2 regions of the Solibacillus sp. FSL R7-0668 genome follow, and region 1 is predicted to be linked to the other one. Evidence: riboswitches for the same ligand, from Rfam matches in the RefSeq annotation. Region 1 holds a riboswitch; the other holds the start of a gene.

The links. A riboswitch is a leader RNA that binds a small molecule or an ion and turns the genes downstream of it on or off. The one in region 1 is predicted to bind glycine.
Region 2: another riboswitch for glycine. It lies ahead of MKX47_RS08300 (amino acid permease); the one in region 1 lies ahead of gcvT (glycine cleavage system aminomethyltransferase GcvT).

The regions. Positions count from the first base shown of each region.
Region 1 is NZ_JBBOUU010000001.1:2,445,082-2,451,496, forward strand. Features, by position in the region: gene MKX47_RS12125 (lipoate--protein ligase family protein) at 1-250, opposite strand, end outside; gene MKX47_RS12130 (rhodanese-like domain-containing protein) at 405-788, shown strand; gene gcvPB (aminomethyl-transferring glycine dehydrogenase subunit GcvPB) at 1,121-2,605, opposite strand; gene gcvPA (aminomethyl-transferring glycine dehydrogenase subunit GcvPA) at 2,598-3,944, opposite strand; gene gcvT (glycine cleavage system aminomethyltransferase GcvT) at 4,057-5,157, opposite strand; glycine riboswitch at 5,320-5,422, opposite strand; glycine riboswitch at 5,426-5,519, opposite strand; gene MKX47_RS12150 (shikimate kinase) at 5,649-6,161, opposite strand; gene comGF (competence type IV pilus minor pilin ComGF) at 6,359-6,415, opposite strand, start outside.
Region 2 is NZ_JBBOUU010000001.1:1,706,189-1,712,603, reverse strand. Features, by position in the region: gene MKX47_RS08310 (LysR family transcriptional regulator) at 1-676, opposite strand, end outside; gene MKX47_RS08305 (sulfite exporter TauE/SafE family protein) at 775-1,539, shown strand; gene MKX47_RS08300 (amino acid permease) at 1,582-2,919, opposite strand; glycine riboswitch at 3,122-3,198, opposite strand; gene MKX47_RS08295 (dehydrogenase) at 3,485-4,012, opposite strand; gene MKX47_RS08290 (GNAT family N-acetyltransferase) at 4,144-4,899, opposite strand; gene aspA (aspartate ammonia-lyase) at 5,237-6,415, shown strand, end outside.

The DNA.
Region 1 (6,415 bases):
GCATATTTGGATAGCTTTCGGATACAATGACAGAATAGGTCAACTCCTGATCATGTAAGACAGCTCGCCCACCTGTAGGACGACGCACAAAGCCCAAGTTTTGTTCCTTTACGCTTTGTAAATTAATATCTTTATGTACCTGTTGGAAATAACCAATGGACAAGGTGGCAGGATTCCATTCATAGAAACGAATAACAGGAGGAATTTCGCCCACACTATGCCAATCTAACAACGCTTCATCTAATGCCATATTATATGCTGGGTGACACGGACCCGAATTGATAAAATACCATTGTTTTTTCAAAATTTCCTCGCCTCCAATTGTTCATTTTAACAAACTAGCTCGACTATCTCTAGTTCTTCTCTTATAATAGAAAGTACAGAAAGAAAGGGGCAATAACGCTGTGACAATTTTATACACCATTCTCGCAATCCTCGTTGTGATCGTTGCATATATCGTGATCAACTCGATGCGCTTAAAAAAAGCCGTAACAAATTTAACACAAGAACAGTTTATCGAAGGCTACCGTAAAGCACAATTAATTGACTTACGTGAACCAAAAGAATTCGAGGCAGGCCATATTTTAGGTGCTCGTAACATTCCGATGACGCAATTCAACACGCGCCATAAAGAAATCCGTCCAGACTTACCAGTATACCTTTACTGCCAAAACTCTGGCCGTAGTGCACGTGCAGCTTTAACATTAAAGAAAAAAGGCTACAGCCAAATTTACCAATTACAAGGCGGCTTCAAAACTTGGACAGGTAAAGTGAAATCTAAAAACTAACCTAACAAAGCTCTCTAGCAATTTAGAGAGCTTTTTTCGCGTTTCAAAATGAGTTTCTTCTATTATATAGTAAATATGTTAGAAGTCTTACCTCTGAATGTAAAAAAGAGCCAGTAGATATACTATCTGGCTCTTATATTAAATCAATTACGCCTCAGCGTAATTGCGTCCAGATTTTTTTCAAGCGCGCTTGAAAAACTCCTCTAAAAAATCTGTGACATCCGCCGGGGCATAATTTGATTCAGCTGAGGTTTGAATCATTACTGAATATAAATCGTATTGATAGCATTCATCCCCCACTTATAGTAGTAGGGGACTTTTGCTGAAGCAAATTATACTTCCTGTGCTACCGCTTCAGGCTTTGTGTAACGTAAAACTGGTGTACGTGCAGCACGTGTCTCATCTAAACGGTTAACAACAGTTGTATGAGGCGCTTCTTGTACGATTGCAGGGTTCTCAATTGTTTCCTGCGCAATTTGAATCATGGCATCACAGAATGCATCTAATGTTTCTTTTGATTCTGTTTCAGTTGGCTCGATCATAATCCCCTCTTCCACATTTAATGGGAAGTAAACTGTTGGTGGATGGTAGCCAAAGTCTAACAGACGTTTTGCGATATCCAGTGTACGTACGCCAAGTTTCTTTTGACGACGACCAGATAAAACGAATTCATGTTTACAATGACGGTTATATGGTAAATCAAAATGCTCCTCTAAACGACGCATCATATAGTTGGCATTTAATACCGCATATTCTGTTACTGCTTTTAAGCCGTCTGGACCCATTGAACGAATGTATGTGTAAGCACGAACATTGATTCCAAAGTTTCCATAGTAAGGCTTCACGCGTCCGATTGATTGTGGACGGTTGTAATCAAAGTGGAATGAACCATCTTCTTTTTTCACTAATACTGGCTTTGGTAGGAATGGAATTAAATCCGCCTTTACCCCTACAGGACCAGAACCAGGACCACCGCCACCATGTGGACCAGTGAATGTTTTGTGTAAGTTTAAGTGTACGCAGTCAAAGCCCATGTCGCCAGGACGTGCCTTAGACATTACCGCATTTAAGTTTGCGCCATCATAGTACACTTTACCGCCAACACTGTGTACGATTTCAGCCATTTCGATAATGTTTTCTTCAAATAAACCAAGTGTATTCGGATTTGTTAACATAAGTGCTGCTGTATCTTCACCAACAACGCGACGTAAATCATCTAAGTCAACTAAGCCGTCTTCACCAGATTTGATTGTAATTGTTTCAAAGCCTGCAACAGAAGCAGAGGCTGGGTTTGTACCATGAGCTGAGTCCGGTACGATGACTTTGTTACGGTGGCCTTCACCATTTGCTTCGTGGAATGCACGAATCATCATTAGTGCTGTCCACTCACCATGCGCACCTGCTGCAGGTTGTAATGTTACTTCATCCATACCTGTAATTTCTTCTAATGAAGTTTGTAAATCATATAATAATTCCATTGCCCCTTGAGCTGTTGACTCGTCTTGTAATGGGTGGAGGTTCGCGAAGCCAGAATAACGTGCAACCGCTTCGTTAATTTTTGGATTGTATTTCATCGTACAAGAACCTAATGGGTAGAAGCCTGAGTCTACACCGTGGTTACGACGTGAAAGTGCTGTGTAGTGACGCATAATATCTAATTCAGATACTTCTGGTAATTCCGCTACTTCCGTACGCACTAATTCTGCTGGTAATAGTTCTGTTAGGTCGAAATCAGGTACATCTAACGCTTCTAAATTATAGCCAACGCGACCTGGTTTTGTAATTTCAAAAATAAGTGATTGGTTTTCGTTAAGCATTGTAAGCCCCCATCTCCGCAACTAGTGCATCAATTTCTTCTTTCGTACGAATCTCTGTAACAGCGATTAACGCATGGTTTGCTAATTCTGGGTAAACGCGTCCTAAATCGAAACCACCGATAATGCCCTTTTCAATTAACTTTTTATTGATATCTGTAACGCTTGCAGTTGTTTTCACAACGATTTCGTTAAAATGTGCACCTTGATAAACGACTTCAAAGCCAGCCGCTTCAAATGCATTTTTCGCATAGCGTGTTTTCACGATGTTTTGCTTCGCCATTTCCTGTACACCTTGTTTACCAAGTGCTGTCATTGCCACAGAAGCTGCTAATGCCAGTAATGCTTGGTTCGAACAGATGTTAGAAGTCGCTTTGTCACGACGGATATGCTGCTCACGTGCTTGCAATGTTAATACATAACCACGACGGCCATCTTGGTCAACTGTCTCACCAACTAAACGTCCTGGCACTTTACGCATTAATTTGTTTGTCACGGCGAAGAAACCACAGTGGGGACCACCGAATGCTTCAGCAATACCAAAGACTTGTGCATCACCAACTGTAATGTCTGCACCTAATTTACCTGGAGGTGTTAATATCCCAAGTGCTAATGGGTTAGAAGAAACGATGAATAACCCTTTGGCATCATGCGTAATATCCGCTAATGGCTGTAAGTTCTCCACTTGACCAAAGAAGTTTGGATATTGAACGATAACACCAGCCGTTTGATCATCAACTAAGCCCTTTAATGCTTCGATATCTGTTACACCGTCTTTTGTTGGGATTGTAATGATTTCGATTGATTGACCATAGGCATAAGTCGCCACAACGTCTTTATATTCAGGGTGTACGGCACCAGAAACTAATAATTTTTTTCGACGTGTATGACCTGCCGCTAGCATACCTGCTTCTGCTAAAGCTGTACCGCCATCATACATAGAAGAGTTCGCTAAATCCATCCCTGTTAATTCAGCAATCATTGTTTGGAATTCAAAAATCGCTTGTAATTCCCCTTGAGAAATTTCAGGTTGGTATGGTGTGTAGGCTGTATAGAATTCTGAACGTGAAATGACATGGTCTACGATAATTGGTTTGTAGTGGTTGTATACCCCCGCACCAAGGAATGATACATTTGTCGCTGTATCTTTGTTTTTGGCTGCTAATTGTGCTAGCTCTTTCATTAAAGCAGCTTCCGATTTCGCTGCTTTAATATTGTATTGCCCTTTAAAACGTACTTTTTCTGGAATGTCTGCGAAAAGCTCATCGATTGTCGCAACACCAATCGTTGCTAACATTTCTTGCTGATCAAGTTCTGTCATTGGTAAATAACGATGTTTCATTACATAACCCTCTTTTCAAAAGTTTAATTTGGTGGATTGGAGCATATACATTTTCGTTAAAATCCACCTAAGAAAATAGACGATTCCGCGCTATTTTAGCACGAAATGGTATTTATGAACGTTTATAAAATGGCTTTTTCACAATTTGCGCTTTTGCAAGTTTTCCACGAATTTCAACTTCTATTTCATTTCCGACTTCTGCAAATTTTGCGTCAATTAAAGCTAAACCGATATTGCGTTTTGTCATAGGTGATTGTGTACCCGTTGTCACGATACCGATTTCTACACCGTCTTTAAAGACTTTATAGTCATGACGTGGAATCCCTTTATCAATCATTTCGATCCCTACTGACTTACGTGGCAACCCTTGTTCCTTTAAATCGATTAATGCTTGCTGACCGATAAATTGTGGATCTTTCGTTAATTTCACTGCAAAGCCGATACCTGCTTCAAGTGGTGTAATATCTTTTGATAATTCTTGACCATAAAGTGGTAAGCAAGATTCAAAGCGTAATGTATCACGAGCACCTAAGCCTGCTGCTACAACACCCTTATCTTTACCAGCATCTAATATTTTGTTCCACAGATCTGTGATAGCTGCCGGTGTACCGTAAATTTCAAAGCCGTCTTCCCCAGTATAACCAGAGCGAGATACAAGCACGGCATGGCCGCCAACTAGAACGTTCTCTTGGAAATGGAAATACTTAATCGTTGTTAAATCAGTATCCGTTAACGTTTGTAAAACCTCTTCAGCTAAAGGACCTTGCAATGCAATTTGAGCATAGTCATCAGATGCATTTGTTACGGTAACGTCACCTTCAACATGTTGTTGCAACCATTCGAAGTCTTTTTCAGTATTCGCTGCGTTGACGCAAAGTAAATAGCGATTGTCTGCTAAACGGTATGTTAATAAATCATCGACAACGCCACCGTTTTCATAGCAAAGCGCACTATATTGCGCACCACCAATTGCAATTTTTGAAATATCATTTGATAGCATTTTTTGTAAATAGTTTAGCGCATCTGGTCCTTCTACAAAAATTTCACCCATATGCGATACATCAAAAAGCCCTGCGCGATTTCGAACGGCATCATGTTCTTCTTTAATTGATGAAAATTGAACAGGTAATGCCCAGCCACCAAAATCAATTGTTTTACCACCATATTTTGCATATTCATCGAAAAGCGGTGTTCTTTTTAACTCATTTGTCATGTTCAAGTCCTCCTTATTGTTATGTATTTTTGCTAGGTTCATTCATTTTAAACCTCATGGAAAAACACTTTTGGTGCCAAAATAATGTTTTTCCTGTGGCTCGTAACATTCGCTATTTTATACCACAAAAAAAAGACAGACGAACCCCTTAGATAAGAGATTCTCTGTCCTTGCACCTGAAAGTTACACCGATTGTTGAATTCTGTTCACACAATTGGCTTTCCCCTTTGGTGGCTGCATTGTACTAATACAGCGCTCTCCAGAGTTGCGTCCAATACGAGTCTTTTTGCCTGAGAGATTCATAGCCCTTGCTATTTGCTCCTTCGGCGACGTGACTTCACGTTCTCTCCCCGTATCATCATCCGCGTTCACTATAATTCAATTATACATTAAGATTACTCTCAGCAATATCCTAACATTGAACACTATATAAACGCAATCTTTTTTTAAATTAAGTTAAAAGACGAACATTTTTTTAATAAAATTAATTTTCATTCGCCTTTCAGACGATTTACTTGGAACGCGATATACTCAACAACTTGGCGTAATGTACGACCCGCAGTTAAAACTTGAATATGGCCTGCCTCACGATAGTATTTCCGTCTGTTATTATACAGTTCCTCTAATTCTTGCTCAGTAGATTTTTGAACAATCGGACGATTTTTATCATGACGGATTCGCATATAAATATCTTCAAATTTTGCATCCAAAAAAAATACTAAACCTGAGCGACGCATAATTTTGCGGTTTACTTCATTGACCGCCACGCCACCACCAGTCGCAATAATGCATGCTTCATCACGAAAATTTCGTAAAAACTCTGTTTCAATTTCGCGGAATCGTGCTTCACCATATTTTTCAAATAGCTCAGGAATCGACATCCCCTGCTGTCGCACGATTTCATGATCCATATCATAATACGGCATTTTTAAGTAATAACTTAAACGTCTACCTATGGCACTCTTTCCGCAACCCATAAATCCTACTAAATATATTTTTCGCATGCCATTCACCTTCTTCTAATTACGACTACTCCATCTAATTTTACTCACTATTTAATATATTTATCGTAGCACGAACGTAAATAGATTCCAATGAATTATATATCTGAATTTGATTAGAAAATGTATTTGTATAGAATAAAGCAGCTCCTGTAACAATAAATAGCAAAAAAACGGCTAAAAGAAACAAAAAACCTCGTTCATTCACGAGGTAACGGACGAACAATAACCCTTTCTCGTAATTTCCCATCTTCTGT
Region 2 (6,415 bases), 740 kb from region 1:
CGAATAACCCCTGTAGTTGCAATCCCTTCTTTGGTAGCGGACAATCATTCGCATAAAATACCGCTTCTAACAAATCTCTCGTTGAACTTCCCTTTTCCCGATAAATAAACGTTTCGTCGGATAATGCTTGTAGTGTTACCGTTTTATTAGCTAAGTGATGTGTTGGATGTACGACTATGCCAAAATCGATTTCATTTAATTTTTCATATTGTAAGTCCATTTCTTCCTCTTCACTTTGCACAACAAAACCATAGTCTGCTTCATAATTCATCACTTTTTGCACAACCGTTTTCACGTTACTCAGTTCGATTGTAAATTCAGCAAGTGGCTTATGCTGTTTGTACTTAGCAATCATTTCAGGAAGCATATAATGCATCGGAATATAGGATGTTGCGATTCGATTCGTCTCTGTCATATGTGCCATTCGCAAAATTTTATGTTCAATTTCCTCTTCAAGCTGAAATAACCGCAACCCCTGTTTATAGACAAATTCACCTTCAAGCGTCAATTCGATTCCACGCCCCCTTGTTTGAATAAGCTTCATTTGTAATTCTCGCTCTAAATTGCGAAGCTGAATCGTTACTGCTGGTTGGGTCATCGTTAAATCTTGCGCTGCGAGTGTGACGCTTTTATGTTTTGCTACTTTCATAAAAATTCGGTAGGCATGAATATTCATATCACGTATCTCCTATAAATATTTTTTATGATTCTTCAATAATTATATATTAGATTTATTTTATGAGAAACTGTACCTTTGTTAGAGAGGTGATTGACATGCAATTTATCATGGAACAATGGTTCACATTCCATAGTTTTGTACTTTTTGTAATAGGGGCTATAGCGGCTATTTTTGGGGTATTGCTTGGGGCAGCAGGTTTTATATTGCTTCCTGCGATGTTGATGGTTGGCGTGCCCATTCATACTACGATAGCGGTAAATAAATTTGCAACGGGTGTTTCTTCTTTTGTCAGTGTACTGTCGTTACTAATAAAAGGACAAATTAAGTTAAAAACAATGTTTCCATTTATGATGGTTGCTGCGATTGGTGGTGTCGTTGGGGCATTTATCTCAGCTAACATTAGCGAAAACACACTCAATATTATCGCTTGTATTATTTTAGCATTTGCCTTTTTAATCGTGCTAAAGCAACAATTTAAGCGGATGGAAATTGCAGATTCTTCTGTCACCAAAAAAATTTCTCGCCTTCCACCATTTTTCATTGGTATGTATGACGGGGCAATAGGGCCAGGCTCTGGATCAATGAATATTTCGTATTTTTTAAAAGCTAATTATCCCTATTTAAAAGCCGTGCAGCTGACACGTTTTATGATGTTTTCAAGCTGTATGAGTGCATTTTTCTTTTACTTGTTATACGGAGTATTTGACATAATCATCGCCGTTCCCATTACAATTGGCTCGATTGTAGGAACACAGCTCGCCTTAAAAATCGCACCTTATTTAAAATCAAGATGGATTCAAATGGTGTTGCCGGTGTTGTTTTTCTTTTTATTCATTCAAATGTTAAAAGATGTGCTCTAAAAAAAGGATTGCCCTATTTATTTTCTAGGACAATCCTTAAATTTATTTTTTACGCATAAAGTAAATTACAAATAACATAACAAACCAAAGCGGTGTTAATAACAATGCTGTGCGCGTTTCTTCAGAAATAGCCATTACGACTAATAAAAACGCAAAGAACGCTAAAACGACATAGTTCACAAATGGCGTTAATGGTGCTTTAAAAATCGACGTTTGATGTAATTCTGGGTGGCGTTTTTTATAGATAATATGTGAAATCAAAATAATGCTCCATACCCAAATAAAACAAATCGCACTTATTGTTGTCACGACGTTAAATGCATTCTCTGGCATTAAATAGCTTAATAATGCACCAACTGATACAACTACTGCAGATACGACTAAACCATTTTGAGGCACGTGATTTTTATTAAGCTTCGCAAATGGTTTTGGTGCCTGCTTATTTTTTCCTAAACTAAATAACATACGGCTTGTCGAGAATAATCCACTGTTACCTGCTGATGCTGCGGAAGTTAGCACAACAAAATTAATTAAACCAGCCGCAATCGGTATTCCAACTAACGCAAACACTTGCACAAATGGGGAGCTTGCTGCATTCAATGTATCCCATGGGTTGATCGTTAAAATAATAAATAACGCACCGACGTAGAATAATAAAATACGTACTGGAATTTTGTTAATAGCTGAAGGAATATTTTTTTGTGGATTGGCTGTTTCCGCTGCAGAGACCCCTACTAATTCTACCCCTACAAAGGCAAAGACAACCATTTGGAATGCCATTAAAAAGCCAAATGCACCATTCGGGAATAATCCACCATGCACCCAAAGATTCGATACGGCGACCTTACCTGTATCTGTTTCAAACCCGATGACTAATAACACAATCCCGATGACGATTAATGCGACAATCGTAATAATTTTGATTAAGGCAAACCAAAACTCTAATTCACCAAATAATTTAACCGTTAATAAATTCAATGCTAATAACACGATTAAACAGATAATGGCTGGCACCCATTGTGGGACATCAAACCAATACTGTGTATACATACCGACCGCAATAATATCGGCCATTGCCGTCATAATCCAGCAAAACCAATACGTCCAGCCTGTTACATAGCCTGCCCAATCCCCTAAATATTCTGTGGCGAATTCCGTAAATGATGAATAGCCACCTTTTGAAAGTAATAACTCCCCTAATGCTCGCATGACAAAAAACAATGCAATTCCTACAATTAAGTAGGCAAAAATAATGGATGGACCTGCGAGTGAGATTGCTTTCCCTGACCCTAAAAATAAACCTGTTCCAATTGTTCCGCCTATTGCAATCAATTGCACATGGCGATTTTTAAGGTCGCGCTTTAATTCTGGTTGTTCCAAGACGATTTCCTCCAAATAATAGATCTTCACGTACTGCTAAATGCATCCGAAAAATAATAGGTATTTTCGCGATTGTTAAAAGCTACGATATCTACTGGAGGCTCTCGATTCATTTATTTTGTATTTCCTCTACGAAAAAATGAAAAGAAAAGGGACTAGTTCAATGACTAGTCCCTGTATACGTAAGAATAATAACGTCTCTCATTACCCTTCTGTCCTTTTGCCTGAGATTATGAACCCTTCGGCGACGCTCTATGCGCTCTCTCCAGAAACTGCTCCCGCCTGTAGTATGATCCACAGCGATCGTTGCTTAATACTATTTAATTACACAATTCGCTTCTGGCATCTTCCATCCACAGAATTGTTCGCGCCAATACTATTATTGTACGATAACTAATACTACCAGTGATTTCTCACTTTTACAACAATACCAGCTCAAATGACTAGTACAAAATTAGCAAATATACTGATTTTTCAACATTTTCTGCTCAACGAAAAGCATTATTTCACGTAAAAAAATGTTACACAGAGAATAACTTTTCCATCTTCTGTGTAACATTGCCATTTAAAGTATTATATTTATGTTTTCCAAACGTATTTCATATGGGTCTTCTAATGTCCCCTTTGTCGCACCTGTTTTTTTAAGCTTGATGACAAATGAATGAGGCTTTGCAATATCCTCACATGCCTTTGTTTCTTGTTTACGAATCTCCTCAGGGAAATCAAGTTTTGCATACAATGTATCTTCCTGCTGTGTCAGCGAATCAAATACTAACCCACAGCCATTTGAATATTCCGTAATAAATAAAACTTCTTCCGTCGCAAAATCAATGACAGGTGTATCTTCTAATTGGAAGATTTCTGCCCAAATTTGATAAAGCTTTTCATCTTGAATTAATGTCATGGAAGACCCCACTTCATGCGGGATAAATTCCAAATGTATAAGCAATTCGTAATTCAGTTTATTAGGATCTTCAGACTGTTCAATCGGTGATGATGTCTCTTCATCTTTAACCGGTGCTTTTTCCTTTTCTGTACAACCTACTAAAAAAGCTCCCAGCAATATACTTATTAATACGTAGAGGCCCTTCAAAATTGATCAACTCCTTTTTAGTGATGTATTAGTCGCATGAAGCGCTAAAAAGTTACGTCGTTCCATACACTTCCCATGTTTGTTGATAACTAAAACATGCTTGAGAATTAAAGTTATCTCAAGCACATTTACTAGTCTAATGAAGTTTTTAATGCATTCAATTGCTTGCCTATATAGGTATAGCCTTGTTTTGTATACATTTCGCGCGGTGTATCATCCCCATCGGCTACTAAAATAATGGTTTTTTCCACATATTGCTTCATAACAAATTGTTGCAATTTCGTACCTACGCCTTGTTTTTGATAGGCTGGCAATACGAATAAATTATCGATTTCTGCTGTATTTGCTGATTCGATCACATCTACCGAGCCAATCACTTGTCCATTCAACAGGGCGACAATTTGAGCTTTTCGCTTTTGTTCGAAATCTCTTTTTAACATGGCCTGTTTCGCTTGAGCATAGCCTTCTCCCCACTGCTGCGCATCTTGATAATGAATTGCTAAATAGCCTTCCATTGTTTTTGATGACACAAATTCAATTGTCACATCAGGGCGACTCAATTCACGCGTAAAGAATTCCGGCTCAATAGCATACATCTCTAAACAGCCAATTTCAAATTGATTTGTCAATAAATATTGATGCAATTCAAGTGGGATATCTTCATCCTGCGGAAAGACAGCCTTTAAAAACTGGCGACCACTTTGGCCATGCTTATGCTGTAAATAATTCATCGCTTCCTGTAGTTCGGATAACGTCGGAGTGGATAAAAATTCAATAAAATTACTATCGTAGCGATCTTTCACTTCATCGAGCTGATAATGACGATAAAGTTCCGTTTCACGCTCAACTTGTGCAAATATATTGATATTTCGAAAAGATACTTCCATAATAAACCCCTGCTTTCTATGACAAATAAATCCTTTTTTTAATCATAATAACGTAAAACGATTAATTGATACATACTAGAATGAATTAACTTATCGCTACATCATGCTAAAAGATTCATTTCCAATAATAAACGACATAATTTTTTGTCTAAAAAGATAAAAATAAACGATAATAAGAGCATATGTCACTATACTAAAGTGAATATTTAAAACTTTCACACTTCACATGAATACGTCAAATTATCTAATAATTCAGCAAGTAAGCTTTTGTTGAAATTTGGCGTATAATAGGATTGTTTATATAACTATTACACCAACTCTTGGAGGGTTCGTACACATGAGTACACGTATTGAAAAAGACTTTTTAGGCACATTAGAAATTCCAAAGGACGTTTATTATGGCGTTCAAACGACGCGTGCATTAGAAAACTTCCCGATTACCAAAATGACAATGCATCCTGAATTAATTCGTGCATTTGCCATTGTAAAGAAAAGTTCTGCTTTAGCAAACGCTGCTATTGGCAAATTAGACGAGAAAATCGCCAACGCCATCGCACAGGCTGCCGACGATATTATTGCAGGAAACCTACATGATCAATTTGTAGTTGACCCAATTCAAGGTGGCGCTGGTACTTCGATGAATATGAATGCCAATGAAGTCATCGCTAACCGCGCTTTAGAAATTTTAGGAGAAGAAAAGGGAACATATTCAATCATTAGTCCAAACAGCCACGTGAATATGGCGCAATCAACAAATGATGCGTTCCCATCAGCCATTCACATCGCAACTGTTACAACATTAGATAACTTAGTAATGGCAATGGAAGTAATGCGCGATAGCTTCATCCAAAAATCAGTAGAGTTTGATGGCATCGTTAAAATGGGTCGTACTCACCTACAAGATGCAGTTCCTGTACGTTTAGGACAAGAATTTGGTGCTTATGCAGCTGTAGTCGCTCGTGATATCGCACGTGTAAAAAAAGCACAGCAAACAATGCTTCAAATTAACATCGGTGCTACAGCAATTGGGACTGGCCTAAATGCTGATCCACAATACATGAGCTTAGCGGTTGAAAACATTGCAAAATACAGCAACTTCCCATTCGTTAAAGTGGACAACTTAATAGATGGTACGCAAAACACAGATACGTATGCAGAAGTGTCAGCGATGTTAAAAATCGCCATGATGAATATGTCAAAAATCGCCAATGACCTACGCTTAATGGCTTCAGGCCCTAAAGCCGGTTTTGCTGAAATTCGTTTACCAGAGCGCCAACCAGGTTCTTCTATTATGCCAGGTAAGGTCAATCCAGTAATGCCTGAAGTAATCAACCAAATTGCGTTCCAAGTAATCGGAAATGACTTAACGATTTCGCTTGCATCTGAAGCAGGTCAATTCGAATTAAACGTAATGGAACCAGTACTCGTGTTCAACCTATTACAATCGATCGAAATTATGACAAACGGCTTCACGGTCTTCACAAAACTTTGCTTAGATCATATCGAGGCAAATGAA